2 linked regions of the Pseudosulfitobacter pseudonitzschiae genome follow. The protein of the gene in region 1 interacts with the protein of each later gene in a pairwise test. Links are inferred from orthologs where the notes say so. Each region holds a gene or a part of one and is shown in the gene's direction. Other genes may lie near its edges. The genes, in order: ribD and accC.

The links.
Region 2: the proteins of ribD (region 1) and accC interact in binary tests that used the Escherichia coli proteins (3 or more experiments, as listed by UniProt). The link is inferred for Pseudosulfitobacter pseudonitzschiae from one-to-one orthologs.

The regions. Positions count from the first base shown.
Region 1 is NZ_CP022415.1:2,550,550-2,565,242, reverse strand. What follows is about bases 909-3,869. They hold ribD (bifunctional diaminohydroxyphosphoribosylaminopyrimidine deaminase/5-amino-6-(5-phosphoribosylamino)uracil reductase RibD), read left to right. Parts: upstream 909-1,831; coding sequence 1,832-2,908; downstream 2,909-3,869. Other genes in these bases: SULPSESMR1_RS12455 (capsular polysaccharide biosynthesis protein), read right to left, coding at 2,905-3,869; nrdR (transcriptional regulator NrdR), read left to right, coding at 1,341-1,808; SULPSESMR1_RS12470 (secondary thiamine-phosphate synthase enzyme YjbQ), read left to right, coding at 909-1,201. Outside these bases: SULPSESMR1_RS12480 (hypothetical protein), read left to right, coding at 1-293; SULPSESMR1_RS12475 (hypothetical protein), read left to right, coding at 320-727; more of SULPSESMR1_RS12470, read left to right, coding at 785-908; more of SULPSESMR1_RS12455, read right to left, coding at 3,870-4,920; SULPSESMR1_RS12450 (polysaccharide biosynthesis/export family protein), read right to left, coding at 4,927-6,015; SULPSESMR1_RS12445 (capsule biosynthesis protein), read right to left, coding at 6,177-7,469; SULPSESMR1_RS12440 (riboflavin synthase), read left to right, coding at 7,624-8,211; SULPSESMR1_RS12435 (NAD(P)-dependent oxidoreductase), read right to left, coding at 8,181-9,122; SULPSESMR1_RS12430 (ABC transporter ATP-binding protein), read right to left, coding at 9,119-10,726; SULPSESMR1_RS12425 (ABC transporter permease), read right to left, coding at 10,723-11,562; SULPSESMR1_RS12420 (ABC transporter permease), read right to left, coding at 11,573-12,550; SULPSESMR1_RS12415 (ABC transporter substrate-binding protein), read right to left, coding at 12,625-14,169; SULPSESMR1_RS12410 (class II aldolase/adducin family protein), read right to left, coding at 14,234-14,693. UniProt on the Escherichia coli protein: Converts 2,5-diamino-6-(ribosylamino)-4(3h)-pyrimidinone 5'-phosphate into 5-amino-6-(ribosylamino)-2,4(1h,3h)-pyrimidinedione 5'-phosphate.
Region 2 is NZ_CP022415.1:989,374-1,004,065, reverse strand. The notes cover bases 11,521-14,480. They hold accC (acetyl-CoA carboxylase biotin carboxylase subunit), read left to right. Parts: upstream 11,521-12,304; coding sequence 12,305-13,657; downstream 13,658-14,480. Other genes in these bases: SULPSESMR1_RS04745 (DUF2155 domain-containing protein), read right to left, coding at 14,253-14,480; aat (leucyl/phenylalanyl-tRNA--protein transferase), read left to right, coding at 13,657-14,289; accB (acetyl-CoA carboxylase biotin carboxyl carrier protein), read left to right, coding at 11,800-12,294; SULPSESMR1_RS04765 (class I adenylate-forming enzyme family protein), read right to left, coding at 11,521-11,642. Also shown: SULPSESMR1_RS04815 (sensor histidine kinase), read right to left, coding at 1-2,220; SULPSESMR1_RS04810 (hypothetical protein), read right to left, coding at 2,220-2,510; SULPSESMR1_RS04805 (response regulator transcription factor), read right to left, coding at 2,515-2,883; SULPSESMR1_RS04800 (helix-turn-helix domain-containing protein), read right to left, coding at 3,001-4,293; SULPSESMR1_RS04795 (substrate-binding protein), read left to right, coding at 4,540-5,904; SULPSESMR1_RS04790 (branched-chain amino acid ABC transporter permease), read left to right, coding at 5,998-7,029; SULPSESMR1_RS04785 (branched-chain amino acid ABC transporter permease), read left to right, coding at 7,033-8,274; SULPSESMR1_RS04780 (ABC transporter ATP-binding protein), read left to right, coding at 8,287-9,048; SULPSESMR1_RS04775 (ABC transporter ATP-binding protein), read left to right, coding at 9,060-9,815; SULPSESMR1_RS04770 (hypothetical protein), read left to right, coding at 9,972-10,154; more of SULPSESMR1_RS04765, read right to left, coding at 10,179-11,520; more of SULPSESMR1_RS04745, read right to left, coding at 14,481-14,612; outer membrane lipid asymmetry maintenance protein MlaD, read right to left, coding at 14,609-14,692. UniProt on the Escherichia coli protein: This protein is a component of the acetyl coenzyme A carboxylase complex; first, biotin carboxylase catalyzes the carboxylation of the carrier protein and then the transcarboxylase transfers the carboxyl group to form malonyl-CoA.

The DNA.
Region 1 (14,693 bases):
AAGTCATCGAAAAAGGCGGCGTGGGGCCGCGTGGTGTCTGGTGCGCTGCGGCAAACTACGCGATCCACGAACTTGGCAAGCAACGCGGGCGCATTTACATCGTGACACCGCGCGGACCGGCCCAAACCGAGGCGGGTGCCAAGGGCGTCGCCTTTTCCACCCAAGATCCGGGGATTGCTGCCAATACGGGCTATTCGGTGACAACGGATGTTGCAGGGGCCAACCTGTTGGTCTTTCATGCCCAGCAGTTCTGCAAGGATAATATCGTCGAACCCGGCGACATCCTGCCCTGATGTCACCACCAACAAAGGACGTTTTTATGTATCGCCCGCTTCTTACGATCCTTGCCTTTGCTTTGGCCTCTCCAACGCTGGCACAAAGCTATTCGGCGCGAAATGACCTGACCGTTGCACCATTGGCCGATGGCGCCTTTGAAGTGATCGAGGCCCAAGGTGCAGGCGCGCGCGGGCTTTGGTGCGCCGCCGGAGACTATGCCCGGGATCAGTTGAACAGCCCCAGCAGCGCACGGCTTTACGTGGTTGTACCGCGCAGCGACAGCCAGACGGCTGCTGGTCGCAAGGCGGTGACATTCGCGCTGACACCACAAGGCACGGTGCCGCGTCCGACAGTTTTTGTGGGCTTTTCCACGCGCAACGCGGGTTCGACTCTGTCGGTGGCGCACGCGGTGACTTTCTGTGCGGGTGAACGGGCGCCCGGCGGGCTTTGATGCGTCTACGCCGTTAACCGCTTGCAGCCTGCGGTGGGCTGCGCCACCTTCGGCTTTATGCAGACCCTGTTCCAGATCGACACGCGCGGCCCTGGCCTGACCGAATTCACCGACGCGGTGGCGCGCTGGCTGCGGGGGCAGGGGGATGGATTGCTGACCCTGCTGGTGCAGCACACATCGGCCTCGTTGGTAATACAGGAAAACGCTGACCCCGAAGTGCAAAGCGATCTGCGCGCCTATTTCGAACGGCTGGTGCCGCCCACCACGGATGCGTCGATGGCCTATTTGACCCACACTTACGAAGGCCCCGACGATATGCCAGCTCATATCAAGGCGGCGATGCTGCCTGTGTCCTTGTCGATTCCGGTGACCGCAGGGCGTATGGTGTTGGGTACATGGCAGGGCATTTACCTGTTCGAACACCGCAACAAACCGCACCAACGCAAGGTCGCCGCACATTTCAGCGCGGATTAGACGCGCAGCAGCAAAAACATGCAGCTTATGTAGCGGTGGCATTTCCCCCCTACCCAAAACCTAGGCAAGGTCCTATAACTGTGGATAAGTGCGGGTCAAACCCCACAACACAGGCGGGACAGTATAAGGGGACAGGCCAATGCGCTGCCCATTTTGCGGAAATATCGACACCCAGGTAAAAGACAGCCGACCGGCCGAGGATCACGTTTCGATCCGCCGCCGCCGTTTTTGTCCGGCCTGCGGTGGCAGGTTCACCACCTACGAGCGGGTGCAACTGCGTGACCTTGTTGTCATCAAATCCAGTGGCAAGCGTGAAGATTTTGATCGGGACAAGCTGGAACGCTCGATCCGGATTTCGATGCAAAAACGCCCGATAGAGCCGGAACGCATCGACCAGATGATCTCGGGCATTGTGCGACGGCTTGAATCGTTGGGCGAAACCGACATTCCGTCCAAAGTCATCGGAGAGATCGTGATGGAGGCACTGGCCCGCATCGACACCGTGGCCTATGTGCGTTTTGCCAGCGTTTACAAAAACTTTCAGGCGGCTGATGATTTTGACAAGTTCGTTCAAGAACTGCGTCCAGACCAGCCAATGGATGAGTGAGCGCGGCATCTGACAGCCGGTTCATGGCGCTGGCCCTGTCGCTGGGGCGACGGGGGCAGGGCAACACCGCACCCAATCCGGCAGTGGGCTGCGTGATCGTGGCCAAGGGTCGCATTGTCGGGCGCGGCTGGACCCAACCGGGCGGTCGCCCGCACGCGGAAGTCGTGGCGCTGGCGCAGGCCGGTGCAGCGGCGCGCGGGGCAACCGTTTATGTCACGCTGGAGCCCTGCGCCCACCACGGCCAGACGCCTCCCTGCGCTCAGGCGCTGGTTGATGCAGGCGTGGGCCGCGTTGTGGTTGCTGTGGCTGATGTTGACGGGCGGGTGGACGGACGCGGGCTTGCGATGCTGCGCGATGCGGGAATTGACGTCGAAGAAGGCTTGATGGCCAACAGGGCCTTTGCCGATTTGACCGGATTTTTCCGCCGCGTGGTCACGGGCCGCCCCGAAGTTACCCTGAAACTGGCCAGCAGCTTTGATGGCCGCATTGCCACCGGCACCGGTGAAAGCCAATGGATCACAGGACCGGAAGCGCGGCGTATGGGCCATTCCATGCGGCTGCGCCACGACGCGGTGATGGTGGGGGGCGGCACCGCGCGCCACGACGATCCGTCGCTGACGGTGCGTGGCATGGGGGTGGTCAAGCAACCCGCGCGCGTGGTCGTCTCGCGCAGGCTGGATTTGCCGTTGTTGGGCAATCTGGCACGCACGGCCCAAGATGTTCCGGTGATCCTGTGCCACGGCAGGGATGCCGACAAGGGACTGCAACGCACATGGTCCGAACTGGGCGCTGTTTTGCTGTCCTGTCAGATCGTGGGCAGTCAACTTGACGCCTATGATGTGCTGACCCAACTGGGCGCACACGGGCTGAACCGTGTCTATTGCGAAGGCGGCGGCGCGCTGGCGGCGACACTGCTGGCAAATGATCTGGTGGACCGTTTGGTGGGCTTTACTGCGGGCATGACCATCGGGGCCGAAGGGCTGCCGTGTGTTGGTGCGCTGGGTCTTGGGGCATTGTCCGAAGCGCCGCGCTTTGATCTGGTGGAAACCCGCACCGTGGGACCGGACGTGATGCACGTCTGGGAACGCACCGAAGGCTAGCGCCAAAGATGCGCGTATGAGGCAAAAATTCCCTGCACTTTCGCCACCATCCGGTTCAGCACGCCGGGGTGTGGCACGTCGCCCGTCGTCAGCCGTTCGGTAACCACCTCGACAGGGCAGGGCAGACCGGTTTTCGGATCGAAATAGCGCGGATAATCAATCAACGTGGCGTGTACCAGCCCCGCAAGGTCGGGCAGCGCGCGGCGACGCGGTGGAATGTCGCCACGATCATCGGTCAGCCCCCAGCCCGCATAGAACGGCGCGCCGGTTGTGGTGACAGCCACGCCTCGGATCAACGCCTCGAACCCTGCCAGTGATGTCATCGTCCACAGACGGTCAACGTGCCCCAACAGTGCGGCGATGTCGGTGTTTTGCGCGATCACGTCGGCCGTGTCGCTGGCATCCAGGGCACCGGCGCGCAGGCCGGCTTCGACATCAGGGTGCGGTTTGTAGATCAGAGTTGCATCGGGATGCGCCGCGCGCGCCGCTTGCAACAGCGCGCGGTTTGTACATATTTTGCCAGATCCTGTACGGATCGACGCATCGTCTTCGACTTGCCCCACAACCAGAATGCGCGGACCGTCCGGCAGATCGGGCAGCGCACCGCCAAGGTTGTATTTGCTCAGGGCCGCATCGGTTAGATGGCGTATCAACGCTTCGGCACGGTCGCGTTGGTCAGGGCGCAGGCTGGCCCGCGCGGCGATCAGTTGCTCAAGACGGCTGGGGCGCGCGGGATCGTAGTAGATGCCCAGATCGTCCGTCACCAGCGACAGCGGCGGCACCAGTTCGGCCCCCAACCCGCGCGACCGCAAGAACCCGTCCTCGACGCGCACGGCGTCATCGTGCCCGACGTCGGCCTTGCCTGCCCAAACCATCCAGGGCCGCTGCATATCGCGGGCGCGGGCGGGATCATCAACAAAGACCATGCGCTTGTGACGGCCAAAGACCTGTTGCAACGGCTTGCGCTTCCACAACCGCATGCCGCTGGCGACCCACCCCTGATGATCGGCCCGCCATGCACGGGTCTGCGCGGCCAATGCCTCGATCGCGGTTTCAAGGCTACACAGGCAATCGCGGTAAGGGTCGTACCATGTGGGATAGAGCAGCATCGCACCGGCAAACAACTGCGCGCGGGTCAGATTGCGTTGGCGGCGCTGAACGGGAAATTCATCTTCAGTCAGGCCCCATCCAGCATAAAACGGCTGGCCGAACACGCGCGGTTTGTGGCCGGCAAAGATCGCCTCGAATCCCAGTTGCGAGGATACAGTATACACGCCGACAGCCCCCTCGAACAGCGTCCACGGGCTGATGGCGTCCTCCAGCAGCGTGATGCGGTCGTTGCAGTCAGCCTGTGTAAAATAACCTTGGCGGAATCCTTGGGCGGTTTCGGGGTGTGTCTTGATAAGGATTGGCGCACCCGGATGTTCCTCTTGGGCGACGAACAGCATTTCCAGAAACCGGTTGCGGTCGGCGCCGCTGGCACGGACCGACGCATCGCCAAAGGTCTGGTCTATTACCACCACATATCCCGGTGGCAGGGCCGGGCGCGTGGCATCGAAGGCGGTGTATTTGGTCAGATGCGCCTCTTGCATCCGTGCAATGCAGCCGCGGGCGCGGTTCAGCAGGGCGGTGTTGTCCAAGGGATCATCGCGTAGGATCTTTTCCAGATCGGACGGCTGCGCGGGGTCGAAATGCACGCCCGAATGGTCGATCAGCAGGCCCAGCGGCGGGTCACCTGCCCGCCCCGGATACAGCGAGCGCAGCCATGCGTCCTCGATCCGCACGACGGGGGCGTTGTATTTGGCGGCCACAGCCTCGCCGCGGCGGGCGGTCGGACTGTTTCCCCAGACGCCAACCAGATCACCCTTTCGCGGCACGCCCAAGGCAATGTGATATCCCGCCAGTTTCAGAATGCGGCGCAACCGCCGCTTGGTCAGAAAGCCGCCGTTGTAAACGCACAGCCGCCGCACCCTGTCAGGTCCGGCGGAGTGCATGCCCTGCGACGCAGGCATCAGGCATTAGTTTCCGGCAAGACTGGACAGCGAGTTGACCGAGCCCGCAGGGCCGGTCAGCGCCGAGAGTATCTTGGTGAACTGTGTATATGGTGCTTCGGTGACATAGAGCGTATCGCCGTCGCGGATCAGGAAATCGCGCGCTTCGAACATGCCGTTGGGCTGTGTCAGATCCAGAACATAGACCATCCGCTGCGCCCCTTGCAGGTCGCTGCGGCCCAGAACCGAATTGGCAATCTCGGGCTCTTCGTTGCGCATCACAAAAATGCCGGTGGGATCGGCTGTCGCAGGATTCAGGCCGCCGACTTGCGCAATGGCTTCCAGCGCGCTCATGTTCTGGCTTTCAAAGGGCACGCGGGCCTGACCGCCCGTCGCACCCAGCGCGGTAAAGGCGCGGGTGTCTTCCTCGACCAGAATCCGGTCGCCGCCGCGCAGGGCGATGTCCAGTTCGGGATGGTCATAGAGGTCTTGCAACCAGATCTTGCCACGTTGGCCGCCACGGGTCACGGTTACTTGGGCAATTTCGGGTTCGATGGTCACGCCGCCTGCGCGGGCCAGCATGGCCCCCAGCGTGCGCGTGGGTCGTTCGATGGCGTAAACACCCTGACCGCCAATCGACCCGATCAGTGACACGGTCGAGCCGTCACCAGCGACGCGGCGCACTTGCACCTGTGGGTCTGGTGTCTGCTCTTCTAGCTTGGCTGTGATGATGCGCCGGATGGCTTCGGGGCTGTTGCCTGCGGCGCGGATGCGGCCAGCATAGGGCACAAAGATAAATCCGGCACCGTCAACCTGCACCTCTTCCAGCTGGGTGGCGTTCTGCATCTCGCCAGCCAGCAGGCCGTCATCGACATTTTCCCAGATCGTCAGGCCCAGCACATCGCCCGGCTGGATCGTGTCCGAGCCCAGTTGCGAGGCGGCTTTGAACGATTGCGAAAAGCCCAGCGCAGGTACCACAGAGGTGGCGCGCGTGACGCGGTCGTTGACCGAAACGATAAAGGAATCGCCCTGCCGCTGCACCGATCCTGCGAAAATCTGTCGTTTGTTGGGGCCAACCTGAGGCAAGCCACAAGAGCTGACAACAGCCAATACCATCAGCAGCGCAACAGGGCGCGCCCACTTGAAATCAGGGAATATCACTGCGCGGTCTCCTCGACCTATTCTTGTTCTGCCTCGAAATCCCCGATTGCTTCGGGGTATTTGGAACCAAGTTAGCGGAATCCGTAGAGAAAATCTACCGCTAGGGGTGGTGTTGTTCAGTTGACCAACCGCAACTGTTGCCTGGGAGCCGCGGTGCCGGATTCAAGTGCGTCATAGGGATCTTCGGGCGAAAGCATCATATCGACCACATGGCGCAGCAATTGTCGCCGCCCGCGCGAGGAATAGTAACCGCCGGGCAGCTGCGAGGTTTCCAGCAAGTAGCGGCGGTAGTCCTTATAGGCCTTGTTGTCGGGACGGGTGGCCCCCTTGAAGAAGTCGGCCAGTGGTTGGTCCGAGACAAATTCGGGCTGGTTATAGACCGCGCGGCCAAAAACCTTTAGCGGGATGCCCCGCCACAGCACCTGTTGGCCTGCGGTGGAATTGACGGTGACGGCGCTGCGCGCTTCGTTCATCAGCCCCGCCAACTTGCCGCCGCGCACATAATGCACACGCTCTGCGACATCGTATTCACGCGCCAGCTTGCGCACGGCGCGGCGCACCGGCACGCGTCCATCTTCCAGCGGGTGATCCTTGAACACAAGATGGTGGTGCGTCGGTGCTCCCTTGGCAAAGCCTTCGATCACGACCCTTAGAAAATCGGTCATTGTGTCAAAGGGCGAATGTTGCTGGAAACTGGAGTCGTGTTCCAGTTGGAGCAGCGCCAGATGATAGGGAAAGCCGCCGTGCCGCACCCGCAGCGTGCTGATCCGCCGGTCAATGGCATGGACGGGCATCAGCAGCAGACGCCGCAGGTAAAGCTGGAATTCCTTGGTCACGCTGATGCTGCGGTGGGCGCGGAAATTGCGATAGTCGCCGTTCCGGAACATCACGAACCAATGATAAAGCGCGCCGTAAAACACATGCTGGCGCATGTCCCCCCAGTGGGCGGGCGGCAGGGGGGCCTCCATGTCGGACATGGCCAGCGCCTTTTGCATCTGCGCAATGCTCATTCCCATCAGCCGCGAGTTTCCGTTGGTGCCGCCCCGCTCGTACGTAACCCAATAGGGGCGCATATAGCCTTCTTCGAAGACATGCACCGTGATGCCGCGCCGCTTTGCCTCGGCCACGGCGCTGGCGTGAATAGGGCGGGTGTCACCATACAGCACAATGTCAGTGATGTTGCGGGCGGCGCACAGATCAGCAAAGGTCTGCGGCCAATCCCCGGCGGTGCCGCGATAGGGGATATAGCTGGACGGATGAAACCAGAACGCACGGTCGCCCGCATTAAATCCGACACGGCACACCGTTGCATCCGCACGGCGCAGCATTTTTCCAAGACGGTTGAAAAATGGTCCGTGGGGGCCCTGTAGAAACAGGAATACGCGTTGATCGGCGGTGGTGTGCGTCATTTGTCCTCTGATAAGCGGTAAGGGTTATAATCCAGTGACCACCCAAATCCGGCTGAAATATGACTGGGGTCGGGCATTTGCGCAATGGCCGTGGGTCTTGCGTGCAGGCGCAGGCACGTTTAGCTGGTGGGATGAGTTTCAGGGGGCACTTGGCATGTTTACAGGGATCATCACCGATATCGGCAAAGTCGTCGCGTTAGAGCACGCAGGCGACCTGCGGGCGCGGATCCAAACGGCCTATGATACGGACGGCATCGACATGGGCGCCTCTATCGCGTCGGACGGCGTGTGCCTGACTGTCGTGGCGCTGGGCGACAACTGGTATGATGTGGACATCAGTGCCGAGACTCTGTCCAAGACCAATCTTGGTGCATGGACCCAAGGCAAGCGCGTTAATCTGGAACGCGCGTTGCGTGTGGGCGACGAATTGGGCGGGCACATCGTGTCGGGCCATGTGGATGGCGTGGCCGAGGTGATCTCGGTCGTTGACGAGGGCGACAGCACCCGTGTGCAACTGCGCGCGCCCGAGGCGCTGTCGCGGTTTATTGCCCCCAAAGGGTCGGTGGCGCTGAACGGCACATCGCTGACGGTGAACGAGGTGCAGGGTGACGTGTTCGGCATCAACTTTATCCCGCACACCAAGGACATGACCACTTGGGGCGATGTGGCTGTGGGCGATGCGGTCAATCTCGAGATCGACACATTGGCGCGCTATGTGGCGCGGCTGGCCGAAGCGGGCTGAAGCCCGACGGGCGTATCCAGCTTGCCCAGACCGCGTCGCACATTCTCGACCACTGCGCGGTGCTGCGGAGTGCTGGCGACATGCGGTGTGACGAAGATGCCCGGATGATCCCACAGCGGGCTGGATGCCGACAGCGGTTCTGTGTCGAACACATCAAGCGACGCACCTGACAGATGGCCACTGTCGAGTGCCGCGATCAGGTCGTTCTCGACCAGATGCGCGCCACGCCCCAGCTGGATCAGCGCGGCCCCTTGGGGCAGGGCGGCAAACAGCGGGGCAGCCAACAGGCCCGTCGTCTGAGGTGTCAGCGGCAGCACATTGATCAGGATATCTGTCTGCCCCAGAAATGCGTCGATCTGGTCCGTGGTCATGTGGCTGATGCCTCTGGTCGCCGGATCGGGCCGCTTGCGCGACAGGGTGGTTACCCGATAGCCAAGGGCCGCCAGACCGTTTGCAATGGCCCGCCCCATCAAACCATAGCCCATAACACCGATGCGCCGCAGCGTCGGGCTTTGATCGCCCACTCGCCGCGCCCAGTCGTGGCGGTTCTGGGCGGCAAGAAAGTCGCCCATCCGGCGATGATGCCAGACCACATGGAACGCGGCGAACCCTGCCATTTGCAGCGCCTGATCGGGGTCTTCGACGCGGTGGACCGGCACATCAGGCAAAGACGGACAGCCCATGATCGCGTCCGTCCCCGCACCGGCAGAAAAGACCGCGCGAAGGTTGGGATAGGGCGTGAACGTATCATCCGCGGGATTGAACGTCAGCACAAAGTCCACCGCCCGTGGATCGTCTACACGTTCAGGTGGCAGCAGCGTGATCTCGGGGGCACCTTGCGCGAAGGGTTCTGCGAAATAATGCATCAGGTCGATCACGGAACAGGTCGCAACGCCGGTCCAGCGGGTCATTCGGCGGCCTTGCCCCAGCCTCCGCCCGGCACGGCGGCGAGCAGTTTCTGGGTGTATGCGTGCTGCGGGTTCAGGAAAACCTCGGAGACCGGGCCGATCTCGACCAGTTGTCCCTTTTGCATCACGGCGATCCGGTCACAAAGCTGGGCCGCCACACGCAAGTCATGGGTGATGAACAGTATCGACAGTTCAAATTTGCGGCGCAAGTCGCGCAACAGATCAAGGACTTGCGCCTGAATAGATACATCAAGCGCCGAGACAGCTTCGTCGGCGATAATCAGTTCGGGGTCCATCGCCAGTGCGCGGGCGATGCCGATACGCTGACGCTGTCCGCCGGAAAACTCGTGCGGAAAGCGGTCTACAGCTTCGGCACCAAGGCCCACGGTGTCCATCAATTCGCGGGCACGGGCGCGGGCCTTGTCCCTGGGCACGCCTTTGGCAATCGGGCCGTCGGTCAGCGCCCGCAGGATGCGTTGGCGCGGGTTAAGTGAGGCGTAAGGGTCTTGAAACACCATCTGCACCTTGTGACGTGCCGCCCGCAACTCGCTTTCGGAGAGGGCCGCCATATCGGTGCCGCCCACCAGAATCTCGCCCGCGTCGGGCGTAACCAGCCGCACGATTGCGCGGCCAAGCGTCGATTTTCCCGATCCGGATTCCCCGACAAGGCCAAGCACCTCGCCCTTGGCAATGGTCAGCGATACATCGGCAATCGCACGCACATCGCGGCGCGGGCGGAACAGGCCGCCACCCGTCAGATAGGTTTTCTCGAGGTGGTGGATTTCAAGCGCCGGCTGGCTGTCGACGGCAACAGATTGGGGTACCTGTCCCGTGGGGATCGCTTCTAGCAGGCGCTTTGTGTAGTCGTGCTGCGGTGCTTCGAGAACCTCGGTGGCTGTGCCGCGTTCGACGATCTCGCCGTGGCGCATGACGATCACCCTGTCGGCAATTTCGGCCACGACGCCAAAGTCGTGGGTAATGAACATCACCGCCATCCCGCGCCGCTCGCGCAGATCAAGGATCAACTTGAGGATTTGCGCCTGTGTGGTGACATCAAGTGCGGTTGTCGGTTCATCCGCGATCAGCAGTTCCGGTTCAAGCGCCAGAGACATTGCGATCATGGCGCGTTGGCGCTGGCCACCGGACAACTGAAAGGGAAAGGCACGGATGATCTTTTCGGGATCGGGCAGACCGACCTCGCGGACCAGATCCAGCGCGCGCGATTTGCGTTCGGAGGGGCTGTGCCGTTTGTGTGCCTCGAACACCTCGGCAATCTGGTCACCGATCCGCATCAGCGGGTTCAGCGCGGTCATCGGTTCCTGAAAGATCATCGCGATGCGGTCACCACGCAAGGCGCGCTGCTCGGCCTCGGAGATCTGAAGAATGTCGGTGCTGCCGAAGATGGCGGTGCCCTTTGCAACCGCCAGCCCTTCGGGCAGCAAGCCCATCAGCGCATTGGCGGTCATCGACTTGCCAGACCCGGATTCGCCCACGACGCACAGGATTTCGCCCTTGGCGATGTCATAGGTGCAGTCTTTTACGGCCAATTCGCGGTCGGCGCCCGTTGGCAATGAAATGGACAGGCCATTGATGGACAGAACGCTCATGATTTGCCTTTCCGGATCAGATGCGGGTTCAGCGCATCGTTCAGCCCTTCACCGATCAGGTTCAGCGCAAGCACGGTCAGCACGATGGCAACACCCGGAAAGAACGACAGCCACCATGCCGACCGGATTACCGTGCGTGCCGCACCAATCTGATAGCCCCACGACATGATGTTCGGATCACCCAGCCCCAGAAAGGACAGCGAGCTTTCCAGCAGGATCGCGGTTGCAACCATCAGCGATGCCATCACGATGATGGGCGAGACGGTATTGGGCAGCACCTGACGGGTCAGGATGTGCATATTGGACAGACCGGCAAGGCGGGCGGCATCGACGTATTCGCGCCGCGTGACAGACATGACTTCGGCCCGCACCAGACGCGCGACGGGCGGCCATGACACGATCGCGATGGAAATGGTGATCGAGGTCAGTGAGGGTTCGAGGATCGCCACCAGCACGATGGCGAGGGCAAAGTTGGGGATGGTCTGGAAAAACTCGGTAAAGCGCATGGCGCATTCATCGACCCAACCGCCATAGAACCCCGCCAGCGCGCCCAACGGCACCCCGATCAGCAGCGCCATCACCGTCGACACCAGCCCCACCAGAAGCGACACCCGCGCACCATAGATCAGCCCCGCCAGAACATTGCGGCCCAGCGTGTCGGTGCCCAGTGGCAGCCCGTCGGTGGTCAGGGGCACAAGGAACGGTCGCTGCACCATTTGCCAGGGCCCGTTGGGAAACATCACCGGCGCGAACAGCGCGAGAAGGATAACAGCAATCAAAACGACAAGGCCGAAAACTGCGGCGCGGTTGGTTGCGAAGCGGGACCAGAGACTCATGGGGTACTCCTTATGCCTTGTGCCCGATGCGGGGGTCAATCAGCCGGTAGACGATATCGGTGATGATGTTGAAAATGATGACCATCGCCGCAGAGACAAGAAACACACCGAGGATGGTGTTGTAGTCGCGTGCGGCAAGGCTCTCGAACATCAGGCGGCCGATGCCGGGCCATGCAAAGACGGTCTCGGTCAGCACGGCACCGCCGACCAGTTGACCGGCCTGAAGCCCCGCCAGCGTGACCACAGGCAGCAGCGCATTGCGCAGGATATGGCGGCGTCGGATGGTGGCAGGGGCCAAACCCTTGGCGCGTGCGGTTTTGACAAAATCCTGCTGCGCCACTTCCAGCATCGAGGCACGGGTCATCCGCATGTAAACCGCCATAAAGAACAGGCCTAAGGTCAGCGCGGGCAGGATCAGGTGTTTGAGAATGTCGATAGCGCGGTCAAATCCGCCATAGCCGCTGCCAACGGTTTCATAGCCAAATCCGGGCAACCAGCCCAGTTGCACCGAAAACACCAGCACTGCCATCAACGCAGCCCAATAGAGCGGAGTGGCATAGAACAGCAGCGCCGTACCCGTTATCAGGCTGTCGGTGAATTTGCCCACACGTGCGGATGCGGCAACTCCCAGCGCCACACCTGCAAGCAGCGAAATCCAGAACGCGGTCAGCGTCAGGATCAGTGTGGCAGGCAGCCGTTCAAGGATTAGATCCAGCACCGGTGCGCCCTGACGGAAGGAATAGCCAAGGTCGAGGGTCAGGATATTGCCCACATAGGTAAAAAGCTGGACGTAAAGAGGCTTATCAAGACCGAACTGCGCGCGCAGGTCGGCGATCATTTGTTCGTCTGCTGCGCCCGCTTCACCCGCCAGCACGGCTGCCGGATCTCCCGGTGCGGCGTGGATCAGGAAAAAGTTCAGCACAGCAATGGCAAGAAGCGTCAGCGCCGCCTTGAGCAGTCGCCCAAGGATCGTTCCGGCAATGGCCATGAGATCACCTTAAATCTTGTGTCACCCCGAAGGGCGGGGAGACGGGGCCCGAAGGCCCCGCCCGGGAGAAGATTTTACTGTTCGATCCAGGCGTCGCGCAGCCCGTCGTTCAGGCCGATGCCCGTGGTGATCAGGTTCTTGATGTTGCAGCGGTAGATGGTGGGAAACTCGATTTCCAACAGCCAAGCGACGGGAACGTCCTCGACGATCTGTTGCTGGATTTCGGTATACATCTCTTGCCGCTTTTCGTTGTCGGGCTCGATTGCGGCAGCCGCCCACATCTTGTCCAACTCGGGGTTTTCATATCCCTCGACGTTGTTCCACGGGCTGCCCTTTTTGATCTGGTCAGCGGTATAGTTCCGCGCCACACCCAATGCGGGGTCGCCGTATTGGTACAGATAGGTAAAGGCCATGTCATAGTCCCAGCTGGCCGTCTTCTCGTTCCAACCCGCAACATCGGCTGAATCGATGTCAACTTTGATGCCGACCTCTTCGAGGTTCTGCTTTACCGCCTCGGCCCAACGCTGCCATGTCTCGCCATAGGGCAGGGGCAACACGCGCACCGGTGTGCCGTCATAGTTCATCTCCGCCAGCAGTTCCTTGGCCTTTTCAGGGTCATGCGGGTACTGCGGAACATCATCGGTATAGAAGTTTGTCTTGGACGACACAGGGCCGGTTGGCACTGTGCCAAAGCCGTTCCAGACCACGTCTTTTACAAATTCGCGATCCAGTGCGAACATGACGGCTTGGCGGAAACGCTTGTCTGCGGTCGGCCCTTCGCGGTTGTTCAGCCACATCCATGCGTGGGGCGCAAAGAATTCCCAGCCCTTGGAAGTGGAGCACACGCCGTCCATCTCGGTCAGCCGTTTCACATCCCAGTTTTCGACCGCGCCACCGGGCAGGACAGAGACTTCACCGGTCTCGAAGGCCACAGCACGCGAGGCCGCGTCGGGCACCACGCGGTAATACAGGTCTTCGATGTGTGGCAGACCGTCGATGTAGTAGTCATCGTTCTTGGTCAGATGGATATAGCTGCCTTTGCTCCATTCGACGAACTTGTAGGGGCCGGTGCCGATGGGCGTGGCGTTCATCTCGTTGGTGGCATAATCCGTGCCTTCGTAGATGTGCTTGGGCACAATCGGCATCGAGCCTGCCTCGAAGGCGTTTATGAACGGGCCATAAGGCTCTTTCATATTGATCACGACGGTGTTGGCGTCAGGCGCATCGACGCTTTCCACATGGCTGAAGGCCGCGCGGAAACGCGCATGGTTGTCTTGCAGGAACTTGGTGGTAAACACCACGTCCTCGGCAGAGAACGGCGTGCCGTCATGCCATGTGACACCCTCGTTCAGATGGAACGTATAAGTCATGCCGTCTTCCGCAATCTCCCAGCTTTTCGCCAGCGAGGGTTGCGGTTCAAGGTCGGTGTTGTACCGCAGCAGACCCTCGTAAATCTGGCCCGCGACCATCTGGGTGGGACCGTTCTGCACAAGGCCCAGCATCAGGCCGGGTGGCTCGGGTTGTACGATCAGGTCAAGACGCCCGCCGTCTTGTTGCGCCGCGGCGCCGGTGGCCAGCATCGCGGCCACAAGGAATGTTGTCAGTTTCAGATGTTTCATAGTGATCGTCCCTGTTGGTTTGGGGTGACGGTTTGCCCGCTTTTGCGCAGGTCTGGGTTATGGATCAGTCGGCATAGGCCGGTGCCTGCCGGTCAAGCTGCCGCAGCATGGCGTCCCATTCGGGATCGACACCGGCAGCTTCGGTTTTATCATAGGCGCGGGCATATTGCGCCGCTGTGTGAGCGGCGACGTCGTCAGGCAATAGAATTGGCGTCAGCCCTGTGGACAGTGCCGCAATCTGTGCCTTGCACGAGCGTTCGAGATTGAACGCCAGCTTGACCGCCTCGGCGACAGAGCGCCCGCAGATCAGCGTGCCGTGGCTGCGCAAGAGCATCACGTTAAGATCACCAAGGTCGGCCACGATGCGCGCACGCTCTTCCAGATTCAGCGCGATACCTTCGTAGTCATGAAAGGCGATGGCCCCGTGAAACTGTGCCGACCACTGGTTCAGCGACAGCAGCCCCTCTTGCAGCGAACTGATGGCCACACCGGCGACGGTGTGCGTGTGCAGGACACAGGCAGCG
Region 2 (14,692 bases), 1.6 Mb from region 1 along the record:
GCTAACCTGACCATTTTCCAGCACGCTGAGGTCCAGCAGATCATCCAGCAGACGGGTCAGACGGATCGCCTCGACGTGAATGATCGAGGCGTATTTGGTCTTTTCCGCCACACTCAGCCCGTCGGCATCGCGCAAAATTTCCGAAAACGCACGGATCGAAGTCATTGGTGTACGCAATTCGTGGCTGATCTGACCCAGAAAGGCATCTTTTTGCACAGAAAGTTGCGTCAGCTTTTCATTGGCTTCGCGCAGCTGGCCGGCGGTGCGGCTCAACTCGTTTGATTTGGCTTCAAGCTGGCTGGAATACTCCAGCATCTGGGCCGATTCGTCGGCCACCGCCAACAGATCCTCGACCGAAACCGAAGCCGCACCAACCATCTGGCTGACCATCGCATGGGCCGTCGCAGTGCCAACCGAAGCGGAAAGTTCACGTTCGAGACGTTCCAGAAACGCAGGGTTCGGTTCAGGCAGGTGGCCGGTCATCCCCTGCGCAAGCGCGGCGGCGCGAAACAGCGCCTGCGCCTCGGTTGCACCCAGAATACGCTGCGCCATGATCATCAGGTCTTCCGAGGCGGCCACGGACGCGTGCCAGCCGCGCGCCTGCCCCGAATGGTCGAACACGTTGACAAATTGCGCACCCTGCAGCCGCTCCAGCGGCTTCGGGAAGCTCACCAACGAGGCGACAACAAAGCAGCCTGTGTTCAACAGCAGCGACCAGAACACCGCATGAACGGTCGGGTCCATGCCTTCGATCCCGAAGAACGCATAGGGCCGCAGCCAACCGATGCCCCAGGGTCCGACCTCGAAGAACGACGCAGGCAGCACCGCGTCCTGACCAAAGCTGGGCAGCAGCGAGGCATAGACCCAGATGGCAAACCCCAGACACAACCCAGACAGCGCGCCCACCCGCGTGGCCCCGCGCCAGAAGATGCCGCCCAGCATCGCGGGCAGGAACTGCGCCACGCCAGCAAAGGAGATCAACCCGATGGCCGCCAGCGCGCCACTGCCGCCCGACAGCACATAATAGAGATAGCCCAGCGCAATGATCAGCAGGATCGATAACCGCCGCGCCAGCAAGATCACGCTGCGCACATCACCCGACATGCTGGCCCCGCCCGGTTTCAGACTGAGATAGATCGGCATGACCACATGGTTCGACACCATCGTCGACAGCGCCAGTGTCGCCACGATCACCATCGACGTGGCCGAGGAAAACCCGCCGAGGAAGGACAACACCGCAAGACCGGTCTGGCCTTGGGCCAGCGGCACGCTGACCACGAACAGGTCGGGGTTTGATCCCGCAGGCAACAGGTTCAACCCGACCACGGCAATGGGCACCACAAACAGGCTCATCAGCATCAGGTAGACGGGAAAGGCCCAGCTTGCGATCTGCACATGGCGTTCGTCGTCGTTTTCGACCACCAGCACCTGAAACATGCGCGGCAGGCACAGGAACGCCGCCGCCGACAGCACGGTCAGCGCGGCCCAGCGGCTGCGGTCCAGTTCCCATGTGCCAAGCGCGCTGGCGTCGATGCGGGCCATCATCGGGCCAATACCACCCGCGACGCCCCACACCACAAAGATTCCCACGGCCATCAACGCCACCAGTTTTACCACCGCCTCGACGGCGATGGCGATGACCACACCATCGTGGCGTTCATTGGCGTTCAGATTGCGGGTGCCGAACAGGACGGTGAAAACGGCCAGACCTGCGGCCACCCAGAACCCTGCAGACAGCGTGTTCAGCCCCGAATTTCCGTTCACATCCGGCGGCCCGGAAAAGGTCGACAAGGCCAGCGTGACCGATTGCAATTGAAGCGCAATATAGGGCGTTACCCCGACCACCGCCATGATCGTCACCACGATCGCCAGTGTGTTCGACTTGCCATATCTGGCCGAGATCAGATCAGCCACCGAAGTGACCCGCTGGCTGCGTCCGATGCGCACCAGTTTGCGCAGCACCCACCACCAGCCGATCATCACCAGAGACGGGCCAAGATAGATGGTGACGTATTCCATCCCCGAACGTGCCGCATAGCCGACCGCGCCGTAGAACGTCCATGCCGTGCAATAGATCGACAGCGACAGCGTATAGACCAGCGGCGTGCGCAACCAGCCGCTGCGCCCGCGCACGGCGGCACGTTCGGCAGCAAAGGCCACGGCGAACAGAAATGCCACATAGACCAGACAGACGCCGACCAGCAGGTTAAGCGACGCCATCAAGGATCACCCGCCGGATCTGATGCCGTGTCTGTCGCGTCGTCCGCGCCATGCTGCACCCCGCTCCACAAAACAAAGCTGAGACCGATCAGCACGCACCACACGCCAAACACATAGCAGATCGCCGCCGACATGCTGACATGCCCCGTCTCGTCCCCCGAAGGCCACAGAACCGGCACCATCCACAGCACCATGCCCAAGACCGGCAACAACCGCTGCGCGTCCTGCATCCGGCGGCGGCGATAGCTGCGCCGTTCCAGAAATACCGGAGAGGACGGGCCGCGCGCCACGGGGCTAGACCCGCACCAGATCGCGCACCGCGTTCAGCACTTCGGTGTTGGAAAACGGTTTGGTCATGAACCGGTTGACCCCCGCCCGCTCGGCCTCTTCGCGGTCGCGCGACTGGCCGCGTGCGGTCAGCATCAGCACCGGAAGCCCCGCGAAATCAGGCAGGGCGCGCAATTCGGTCAAAATCTCGATCCCACTTTTGCCCGGCAGCATGTAATCCAGCACCACCAGATCGGGCCGCGCGTCGCGGATTGCCGACACAGCAGTGGCCCCATCCGAATGGGTGCCCACCTTCCATCCTTCGCGTTTCAGCAAAAAACTCATGGCCTCGATGATATTCACTTCGTCTTCGACCAGCAGCACATGCTTGTCCATTGGTGTCCATTCCTCCCCGAACGGTCCCCGCCGCAACTTTGTACGACGTCCCCGCGCGGCATTTCTGCGCGCGGATCTCCTCTTGATCGCAGACTATTAAGCGAAAAGCTGTGCCTGTCAAAAGCCTGCGCTCAGAATCGACGGCTCGCGGCGGCCAGCACAGGGCGTGCGCGGGCAGACACGGCAGGTTGATCCGACGGGGCGGCCGCTGGTTTGCCCCTGATCGGGGGCGCTGACCGGCAGGATCAGCATGGTCGCATGGACCAGTGGCGGGGCGTTGTATTGTGCAGGCCCCATCGGCTCGGCCACGGCAAAACAGTCGAACGTCGCCACGTTGCGGCCCAGTTGCTGGACACGCTCGCGCAGCACCTGACCGGGATGCGTCAACACCTGAAACAGTGGCCAAAGCGGACAACACGCCCCGAAACGCGGAATCGAGAAGCGCTCGACGGGGCGACGAAACACCAGACTGCCCGCGCGGTCGCAAACCACCAGCCCGCGCGGCGTGCCGGGTTGGGCCGCCAGACGGCGCAGGACGCGGGCGACCGATACGCCGAACTCTTGGGCCAGAGCCACAGGGTCGATCCCTGTGCGCCCCACTGCAGCGGCCAGCGCATCACGGCTGACAGCGCGGGCGTCGGCCTCGATCTGGATCAGAACCTGCCGCGCCAGATGCTGCGCCGCAACCGAAACCAGCTGCGGTGCCTGCGCCAGAACCTCCGCAACGGATTGGGTGCCTGCCTCCAGCCCGTCAAAGCCGTAATCATGCGCATCCAGAAACGCATCCACCTCTTCCTGAGGTGAAGCATGGGCCGTTTCTTCGGGGTTGGCATCCAGATAGGTAACCAATGCCTTGGCACTGTCGGCCAGACGGCGGCTGTCCTGATCAATGTTGGTGTGAAACCGTGCCTGCCAGTCAGGCGAGATGCTGCTGTCATCGGCCAGAATGGACGCCGTGGACCGGATGGCAGCGGCAGTGGAGAGAACTTCGTGCATCGAAGTGGCCAGTTGCGGATCGTGGGTCAGACGGTCGCTGAGTGTTTCGACCGTGCGTTCCAGCGACAACACGCGGCGATGGGCGCCTGCCAGCACCTCGGCCCAGCCGGGAAAGCGGCCTGCAAATTCCTCGACCCGTTCTACCTCGGCCACGCCCAGACCCACATCATTGGCCGCCTCGCGCAGCGACGCAATCAATGCGGCCTCGGCCCCTTCGGTCAGCGCCGAGGGTTCGACTCCCAGCACATGGGCGATGTTCAACAGCAATTTCCCGCCGATTCTGCGCCGGTTGTGTTCGATCAGATTGAGATAGCTGGCCGAGATTCCGATCTGTCGCGCCAGATCTGCCTGCTTAAGCCCCGCAATCACCCGACGTTCACGGATACGGCTGCCGGTTAACGAGTCCTTGATCATTTTCAGCCCCTATCGCTTTGTTGCGCCTTATCAATGGCTTTCTGCGGCGCGACATAAGAAACTTTACAATTACAGCCTGCGTTCTGTTCATTTGTTTACAAAATAGTTGTGAATTTCAAGGGGGTTATTGCGCAATTTTCCAAAAGCAGGCGATAACATATTTGCACTATGCACCAACAGGCGTGGTGCATGCGTTTGTGCGGACGGAGGAGTCGGCAGACGCTTTTCAACAACTGGGAGGATTTCATGTCCAATTCGAACTTCACACGCCGTGGCGTGCTCAAAACCGGCACCATTGCCGGTGCGGGCCTTGCGCTGCCGACGTATCTGAGTGCGGCCAGCCACGCGGGCTTTACCAATGCACCGACCGGCGACACGGTCACGCTGGGCTTTAACGTACCCCAATCCGGCCCCTACGCCGATGAAGGCGCCGACGAGTTGCGCGCCTTTGAACTGGCGGTCGAACACCTGAACGGCCAGGGCGACGGCGGTATGCTGAGCACCTTCTCGTCCAAAGTTCTGGACGGCACAGGTATCTTGGGCAAAAAAGTCGCATTCGTCACCGGCGACACGCAAACCAAATCGGACGCGGCGCGCGCATCGGCCAAGTCGATGATCGAAAAAGACGGCGCCGTCATGATTTCGGGCGGGTCTTCCTCGGGCGTGGCTGTGGCTGTGCAAGGTCTGTGTCAAGAAGCTGGCGTGATCTTCATGGCGGGTCTGACCCACTCGAACGACACCACCGGCAAAGACAAAAAAGCCAACGGTTTCCGCCACTTTTTTAACGCGTATATGTCCGCCGCCGCCCTCGCACCCGTGCTTGAGCAACTGTATGGTTCGGACCGCCGCGCATACCACCTGACCGCCGACTATACATGGGGCTGGACGCAAGAAGAATCGATCGCAGCCGCGACCGAAGCTTTGGGTTGGGAAACCGTCGAGAAGGTCCGCACGCCGCTGGCCTCGACCGACTTCTCGTCTTATATTGCGCCGGTTCTGAACTCGGGTGCCGATGTTCTGGTTCTGAACCACTACGGCGGGAACATGGTCAACTCGCTGACCAACGCCGTGCAGTTCGGCCTGCGTGAAAAGCAAGCCAATGGCAAGAACTTTGAAATCGTTGTGCCGCTCTACTCCGAACTGATGGCAAAAGGTGCGGGCAAAAACATTGCCGGCATCGTTGGTTCGCAAAACTGGGACTGGAAACTCGAAAACGAAAAAGGCGACCGCTATACGGGCACCAACGCTTTCGTCAAATCCTTTGGTGAAAAATACGGCTTCCCGCCCAGCCAGGCCGCTCAGACCTGCTATGCGCAAACGCTGCTGTATGCCGACGCAGTCACACGTGCCGGTTCGTTCAACCCTTGTGCCGTCGTCGAAGCCCTTGAAGGCTTTGAATTCGACGGTCTGGGCAACGGCCCGACCCTGTACCGTGCCGGCGATCACCAGTGCTTTAAGGACGTCGTTGTTGTGCGCGGCAAAGAGAATCCCGAGAACGAATACGATCTCGTGGAAATCGTCGAAGTCACGCCGACCGAACAGGTCACCTACCCCGACGATCACCCGATGTTCTCGGGCGGTGCACTGGGTTCGTGCAACCCCGGCGCCTAAAGCCGTTCTACGTGCGGGGCGGGCAACTGCCTGCCCCGCATCCCCCTGCCGCCTGCACACGCAGCTTTCCTGAAAATTAAAACGAGTGGGACGATGGATCAGATAATCCTTCAATTTCTCAACGGTTTGGACAAAGGCTCCGCTTATGCGTTGATCGCCCTTGGCCTGACCCTGATCTTTGGTACGCTGGGTGTGGTCAACTTTGCCCACGGTGCCCTGTTCATGATCGGCGCCTTTTGTGCTGTCACTGTGCAGCGCATCCTGACCCTGTCGACCGTCGTCGAGGATCCGACGAAAACCGATTTTCTGGGCAATCCCGCAAAAATCAGCACGCCCTATGTCGAAAGCTGGTTCGGCCCCGAAATGGGGGCTGCCCTGATCGACTGGTCGGTGCCGCTGGCGATCCTGTTTGCCATTCCGATCATGATTGCCATCGGTTTCATCATGGAACGCGGCCTGATCAAACATTTTTACAAACGCCCCCACGCCGACCAGATCCTTGTAACGTTCGGCCTGGCAATCGTGTTGCAAGAGGTCATCAAGGCGTTCTACGGTGCCAACCCGATCCCTACCGGCGCGCCCGAAGTGTTCCGCGGATCATTCGATTTCGGCGTGCTGATCGGTTTTGATCCCAATGCGATCATCTATCCCTACTGGCGCATGGTTTACTTTGCCTTTGCCGCCGTGATCATCGGGGCGGTTTTTGCATTCCTGCAATTCACTACCTTCGGCATGGTGGTGCGCGCAGGCATGGCCGACCGTGAAACCGTGGGCCTGCTGGGCATCAACATCGACCGCCGCTTTACCATCATGTTCGGCATCGCCGCCGCTGTGGCAGGGCTGGCAGGTGTGATGTATGCGCCCATCAACTCGCCCAACTATCACATGGGCATGGATTTTCTGGTGCTCAGCTTTGTTGTGGTCGTCGTCGGCGGCATGGGCTCTTTGCCCGGTGCGGTGCTGGCAGGCTTTTTGCTGGGGATTCTCGAAGCCTTTGCCTCCATGAACGAGATCAAGGCGATCTTCCCCGGTATCGACCAGATCATCATCTATGTGGTGGCTATCATTATCATTCTGACCCGTCCCCGTGGCCTGATGGGCCGCAAAGGCGTGATGGAGGAATAAGACATGCTCGGACTGACCAAAAAAGACTTTAACCTGTTCATGGTGGTTCTGGTGATGGTGGCGCTGGCCCCCTTCATTCTGAACCCCTTCCCCCAAGGGTCCAGCCTCGCGCAGATGTTCAACGCAGGCTATCCCGACCTGATGCAACGGTTCGTGATCTTCGGTATTCTGGTGATCGGTTTCAATATCCTGTTCGGCCTGACCGGCTATCTCAGCTTTGGTCACGCGGCCTTCTTGGGTGTCGGATCATACTCGGCCGTCTGGATGTTCAAACTGCTGGGCATGAACGTGATCCCCGGCATCCTGCTGTCGATGGTTGTGGCTGGCATCTTTGCGCTGGCCATCGGCTATGTCAGCCTGCGACGCTCGGGCATCTATTTCTCGATCCTGACGCTGGCTTTTGCGCAGATGTCATACAACCTTGCCTATTCGGTGCTGGGCAACCCGGCGTCGAACTTCAATCTGACCAACGGTGAAACCGGCCTGCAACTGCTGCTGACCGATCCGCGCGTGCTGGGGCAATCGACAACTGTCGACGGATCGCTGCCGGTGACCAACTTCTTTGGCATCGCTATGCGCGACAGCTTCGAGCTGCGTCTTGGTGACTGGCTGTTTACCTTTAATGCGGGTTACTACCTGTGCGGTATCATCATGCTGATCTCGTTCTATATCTCGATCCGCATCTTCCGCTCGCCCTTTGGCATGATGCTGCGGGCGGTGAAATCCAACCAGCAACGGATGAACTATACCGGCCTGAACACCAAGCCGTACACATTGGCCGCCTTTGTCATCTCGGGCATCTATGCCGGACTGGCGGGCGGATTGCTGTCCTCGATGGACCCGCTTGCGGGCGCCGAGCGGATGCACTGGACCGCCTCGGGCGAGATCGTGATCATGGCCATTCTGGGCGGTGTCGGCACCCTGATCGGGCCGATCCTTGGCGCAGGCTTTAACGAGTATTTCAAAAACATCCTGAGCAAGATCAACGACGGCGTGCTGCATCAATGGCTGGGTTTTCTGCCTGACGGTGTGGAAGATTTTCTTGTCACTATCATCCACCCCTTCGTTGGCAAGGGCTGGCATCTGACGCTGGGCCTGCTGTTCATGATCGTCATCATCTTCCTGCCCGGTGGTCTGGTCGAAGGCGGCAAACGTCTGGGCCGCATGATCTTTGGCCGCCCCAAACGCAACACAGCCGAAGCCGAGGCGGACGCCGCCAAACGGCGCAACCCCGCAGCCGAATAGGAGAGAGAGACGATGGGTATTCTCGAAGTTAAGAATGTCGGCAAGCGCTTTGGCGGGTTGCAGGCGCTGGGGGACGTAAATCTGAGCATTGCGGAAAACAGTGTGCACGCGATCATCGGGCCCAACGGAGCTGGGAAGTCGACGCTGCTAAACTGTCTGGTCGGCAAACTGATCCCCGACACCGGATCGGTGCTGTTCGACGGCCAGTCGGTATTGGGGCGCAAACCCTATGAAATCAACCAGATGGGCATCAGCCGCGTGTTCCAGACACCGGAAATATTTGGCGATCTGACGGTGATGGAAAACATGATGATCCCCTGCTTTGCCAAGCGGGACGGATCATTTGGGCTGAACGCGCTGACCAACATGTTGGACGACCGCGACATCGTGGAACGGGCCGAACATATGCTGGAAGAGATGAATATGTCAGACAAACGACATATGCATTCCGCATCGCTGTCGCGCGGTGACAAACGGCGGCTGGAGATCGGCATGTGCCTGTCGCAAGAACCCCGTCTGCTGCTGTTGGACGAACCCACCGCTGGCATGGCGCGGGCCGACACCAACAACACCATCGACCTGCTTAAGCAGATCAAGGATGAGCGCGACATTACAATCGCGATCATCGAGCACGACATGCATGTGGTGTTTTCGCTGGCCGAACGGATCACGGTTCTGGCACAGGGCACACCGCTGGTCGAAGACACACCCGACAAAATCAAGGGTCATCCCAAGGTGCGCGAAGCCTACCTTGGCGAAACCCAAGCAGCATAAGGACGGGCAGAATGAACACCAAACCCGACTTCTCGAAGAACGCCAACCACGCGGCGACCGCCCCCGCCTTTCTTTCGGTCTGGGACATGCACGCGTATTACGGCGAAAGCTATATCGTTCAAGGCGTCAGCTTTAACGTCCACGAGGGCGAAATTCTGGCCCTTCTGGGCCGCAACGGGGCGGGCAAGACATCCACCCTGCGGTCAATCGCGCGCATCGGGGACCCCGAGCTGCGCAAGGGCGAAATCTGGCTGGATCACAAGCCACTGCACAATATGTCCAGCCATGAAGCATCACAAGCCGGTCTTGGTCTGGTCCCCGAAGACCGGCGGATCATTCCTGGCCTGACGGTCGAGGAAAACCTGAAGTTGGCCCAGATCGCGCCCCCTGTAGGCTGGTCGATCCAGCGGCTTTATGACCTGTTCCCGCGTCTGGGCGAGCGGCGTATGCAAGAGGGCGTGACCCTGTCGGGCGGTGAACAACAGATGCTGGCGATAGCCCGCGCGCTGGCCCGCGACATCAAAGTGCTGTTGCTGGACGAACCCTATGAGGGGCTGGCCCCCGTCATCGTCGACGAGATCGAAAAGACACTGCGCATTATCAAGGATCAGGGCATCACCACAGTGATCGTCGAACAGAACGCTGTGCGCGCGCTCGAACTGGCGGATCGCGCAGTGATTCTTGACACTGGGGGCATCGTTTTTGACGGCACCGCCGCCGAAGTTCTCGAAAACAAGGAACTGCGCGAAGAGTATCTGGCGATCTAACCTTGCCTTATACAACTATAAACTGAAACCGGCCAAGTTGGCCGGTTTTGGGTGAACACTATCAGAACAACGCACGCCTGATCCAAGCCGACATGACCTTGGGTGGCAGCAGCGGTCTATAGACAACTATGGCACCCCATCGGTGGGGAAGTGCGCATGGGCGATGACAACGATTTTTACAGCGCTGTGCAGGATGGCACGAACGCCAGCAACTTCAATAACCCAACCGTCTTTGCCTCGAAGGTGCACGGCCACGACGTGTTGAACGGCCACGGTGGCGACGGTGCGTTGACCGGTGACAACTTTGTGGCGCCGGACGATGCGTTGATCACGGCCTAAGCCATTGGAATTGCGGGCTGTGTGTCAGAGCAGCGCCCGCAATTCCGTCTTCAACACCTTGCCGTAGTTGTTCTTGGGCAGGGCATCGACGTGGACATAGACTTTGGGTGCCTTGAACCGCGCGATGCGGTCGCGGCAAAGCGCGTCCAGTTCGGCTTTGGTGGCTGTGCCAACCACAAAGGCCACGACCTCCTCGCCCCAATCCGCATGTGGCCGCCCGACAACCGACACTTCGCGCACATCAGGATGGCTTTGCAGCACTTCTTCAACTTCGCGCGGATAGATGTTGCTTCCACCTGAAATAATCACATCCTTTGATCGGTCCTGAAGCGTCAGATAGCCGTGGGCGTCCAGCATTCCGATGTCGCCGGTCATCAGCCAGCCGTTACGCAGGGCGTCTGCCGTGGCGCGCGGATTGTTCCAATAGCCCAGCATAACGGGCGCGCCACGCACCATAATCTCGCCCGGTTGGCCAGCGGGCAGAAACGCCCCGTGGCTGTCGCAAATCCCCACTTCGACGCAAGACTGCGCCCGCCCCACCGAGGCCACCCGCGCCATATCATCGCCCGCCACATCCGCCCGTGACAGGGCCGTGATCGCCATCGGACATTCGCCCTGCCCATATATCTGCACGAACACATCCCCCAAAGCGGCGCGCGCGGCCAGAATATCAGCCAAATACATCGGCCCACCCGCGTAAACCACCGTGCGCAATCCTTGGCCGGACCGGGCAGATGCAGTCGCATAGGACGTCAAACGGGAGACCATCGTGGGCGCTGCGAACATATGAACGTCGCCAAAATATGCTGCCAGGTCAAGGATTTCCGCCGGATCAAAGCCACCAGAAGCGGGGCAGACATGGCGCGCGCCCACGCGCACGTGCATCAGGTTATACAAACCCGCACCGTGGCTCATTGGTGCCGCATAAAGTGCTGCATCGCTGCCTTTAACCTGATCCACATCGGCAAAGAAGCTGAGCGCCATGGCCATCAGATTGCCATGCGACAGCATAACCCCCTTGGGTTTGCCCGTGGTACCCGAGGTGTAAAACAGCCACGCCAGATCAAATTCAGCGCGGTCCACAGGGCGGATGACCGGTGTGGCTTGGGGCAGATCCTCGACAATTCGGACAGTCACCTTGGCGGCGCGCAAAGCGCCCGCCTGCGCTGTCGTGGCAAAAACCACCTTTGCGCCGGAATCCTCCAGAATGAATGCCGCCTCGCGCCCGTGCAGCTTGGCGTTAACCGGCACAACACAAACGCCCGCGTACCAACAGCCCCACATAACCACAAGGAAATCGGGCACATTCGCCATGAATATGGCCACCCGGTCACCGGGCACCACACCCTGTGCGCCCAACCAACCTGCCAGTTCGCGCGCCAGCCGATCGAATGTGCCATAATCGGCCACCGCTTCGGTGCCCAGATACAACGCCTGCGCACGCGGGTCTGCTGCCGCCGACCGCTCAAGCCATGTTGCCAGATTCATCCCCTGCCCCCCGCACGCCTATTGCCCGCATTATGGCTTGGGCAGGCACCTGCTTCAATCTGCCAAAGCCATGCTTTCCAATGCAGCACTTCTGGCCTATAACCTGACCCCAGAACAGGGGGCGTTCAACGCCCCTGACAAGAGGTCGAGGACGACAATGACAAAGAACAAACACGACGACGACGTGGCCTTTATCAAGGCGCTGGCCGAGCTGCTGCGCGAAAACGATCTGACAGAGCTTCAGGTCAAACGCGACTATGCCGAAGATGACAGTCTGAACGTGCGCGTCACACGCGAACACCCGCCCGTGGCCGGCTATGCCCCCGCCCCGGCCCAGACTTCCGCAGCCCCTGCCGCTGCTGCCCCTTCCGCCGCCGCCGTTGCGGCACCCGCTGCAAACGAAGACCCCGCAGACCATCCCGGTGCAGTGACCTCGCCGATGGTTGGCACCGTTTACATGCAAGCCGAGCCCGGTGCGCCCTCGTTCATCTCGGTCGGGACCACCGTTACCGAAGGCGACACGCTGCTGATCGTCGAAGCGATGAAAACCATGAACCACATTCCAGCCCCGCGTGCTGGCACCGTCAAGCGTATCCTTGTGGATGATGGCGCGGCGGTCGAATTTGGCGCTCCGCTTGTGATCCTGGAATAAGGATCTGACAATGTTTAATAAAATCCTGATTGCCAACCGTGGAGAGATTGCCCTGCGCGTCATCCGCGCGGCCCGCGAAATGGGAATCGGCAGTGTTGCGGTCCATTCGACCGCCGATAGTGATGCAATGCACGTGCGCATGGCAGACGAAAGCGTCTGCATCGGCCCGCCCGCATCCGCACAGTCCTATCTGTCGATCCCATCGATCATCGCAGCCTGCGAAATCACTGGAGCCGAGGCGATTCACCCCGGCTATGGTTTCCTGTCCGAAAATGCCAGCTTTGTGCAGATTATTCAGGATCATGACCTGACCTTTATCGGCCCGACCGCCGACCACATCCGAGTCATGGGCGACAAGATCACTGCCAAGGATACGATGAAAAAGCTGGGCGTGCCCTGTGTGCCCGGATCCGATGGCGGCGTGGACACGCTGGAAGACGCCAAGCGTATTGGCGTCGAAATGGGCTATCCCGTCATCATCAAGGCAACGGCCGGTGGTGGGGGCAAGGGCATGAAAGTCGCCCAATCCGCCGCCGAGATGGAAAAGGCGTTTATGACCGCCCGCGCCGAGGGCAAATCGAACTTCGGCAACGACGAAGTCTATATCGAGAAATATCTAACCACGCCGCGCCACATCGAAATTCAGGTCTTTGGCGACGGCAAGGGCAACGCGGTGCATCTGGGCGAGCGGGACTGTTCGCTGCAACGGCGTCACCAGAAAGTGTTCGAAGAGGCACCCGGCCCCACGATCACCCAAGAAGAACGCGACCGCATTGGCAAAATCTGCGCCGACGCCTGCGCCAACATCAACTATATCGGTGCGGGCACGATCGAATTTCTGTATGAAAACGGCGAGTTCTATTTTATCGAAATGAACACCCGTCTTCAGGTGGAGCACCCTGTAACCGAAGGGGTTTTCGGCGTCGATCTGGTGCGTGAACAAATCCGTGTGGCCGCTGGCCTGCCGATGTCGTTCACGCAGGACGATCTGAAGATCAACGGCCACGCTATCGAAGTCCGCATCAACGCCGAGCGTTTGCCCAATTTTGCGCCCTGCCCCGGCCGGATCACGCAATATCATGCGCCTGGCGGTCTGGGCGTTCGGATGGATTCAGCCCTCTATGACGGCTATTCGATCCCGCCCTATTACGACAGCCTGATCGGCAAGCTGATCGTTCATGGTCGTGACCGGCCCGAAGCACTGGCGCGTCTGCACCGTGCCTTGGGCGAACTGATCGTGGACGGGGTGGACACCACCATCCCGCTGTTTGATGCGCTGCTGCAAGAGCCTGACATCCATTCGGGCAACTACAACATTCACTGGCTGGAACACTGGCTGGAGACGCATCTGCAGCCTGCATAATGGATCTCACGCCAGAGATTCTGCTGCACGGCTACAGCATCGGGATTTTCCCGATGGCAGAACACCGCGACGATCCGGAAATTTTCTGGGTCGATCCGCGCAGGCGCGGGGTCATGCCGCTGGACGGGTTCCACATGTCCCGCAGCCTTGCCCGCGCCATGCGGCGCAGTACTTGGCGGGTGGCGATCAACGCAGACTTCGACGGCACCGTCGAAGCCTGTGCCGACCGCGCCGAAACCTGGATCAATGCCGAGATTCGCAGCCTTTACAATGCCCTGCACAATCTGGGACACGCTCATTCCTTCGAGATTCACGAAGGGCGGGAACTGGTAGGCGGAGTTTACGGGGTGACCTTGGGCACTGCGTTCTTTGGCGAAAGCATGTTTTCACGGCGCACAAATGCATCCAAAATGGCACTGGGGGCCTGTGTTGATCATCTGCGACGTTGCGGTTTTACCCTGTTCGACACGCAGTTTCTGACCGACCATCTGGCATCGCTGGGTGGTATCGAAGTGTCACGCGCGGCCTATCACAAGATGTTGGAGCGTGCGTTAAACGGCAAGGCCAGCTTTACCACGCTGCCCCCCGCCACCCTTCAGGAGGTGGTGCAGCGCAGCACCCAAACGTCGTAGCGCGGGTGTTCCATAGCACTTAGCGCCGGAGACGAGGCGATCATCCAGCCGGAAAAAATCACCCCTTCACGGCCCTGCTGACTAACTTCAATCGAAGCAAATGCATCGCCCGCAGGGTTGCCCGCAGGATAGCGGCATTCGCGCAGCACGATGTTCAGATGTCCGAACTTAAAGCTTTGGCCTGCAGCAATTTCCATATCGGTGACGTGGCCGTTGAACGTGTCCAACCCACGCAAAACCGCGCCGTCCGCAGTTGCGGTTTCTTGCGCGGCCACAGGCACCGCAAGGGCCATCAGCCCCAAAGCCATCAAAAGGCGTTTCACTGTGCCGCCTCTTCACTGCCGCCGCTGACGAATTTCAACAACAGTGAAATCAGGGACACGGCCCCTTGGGTGTCGGCGAT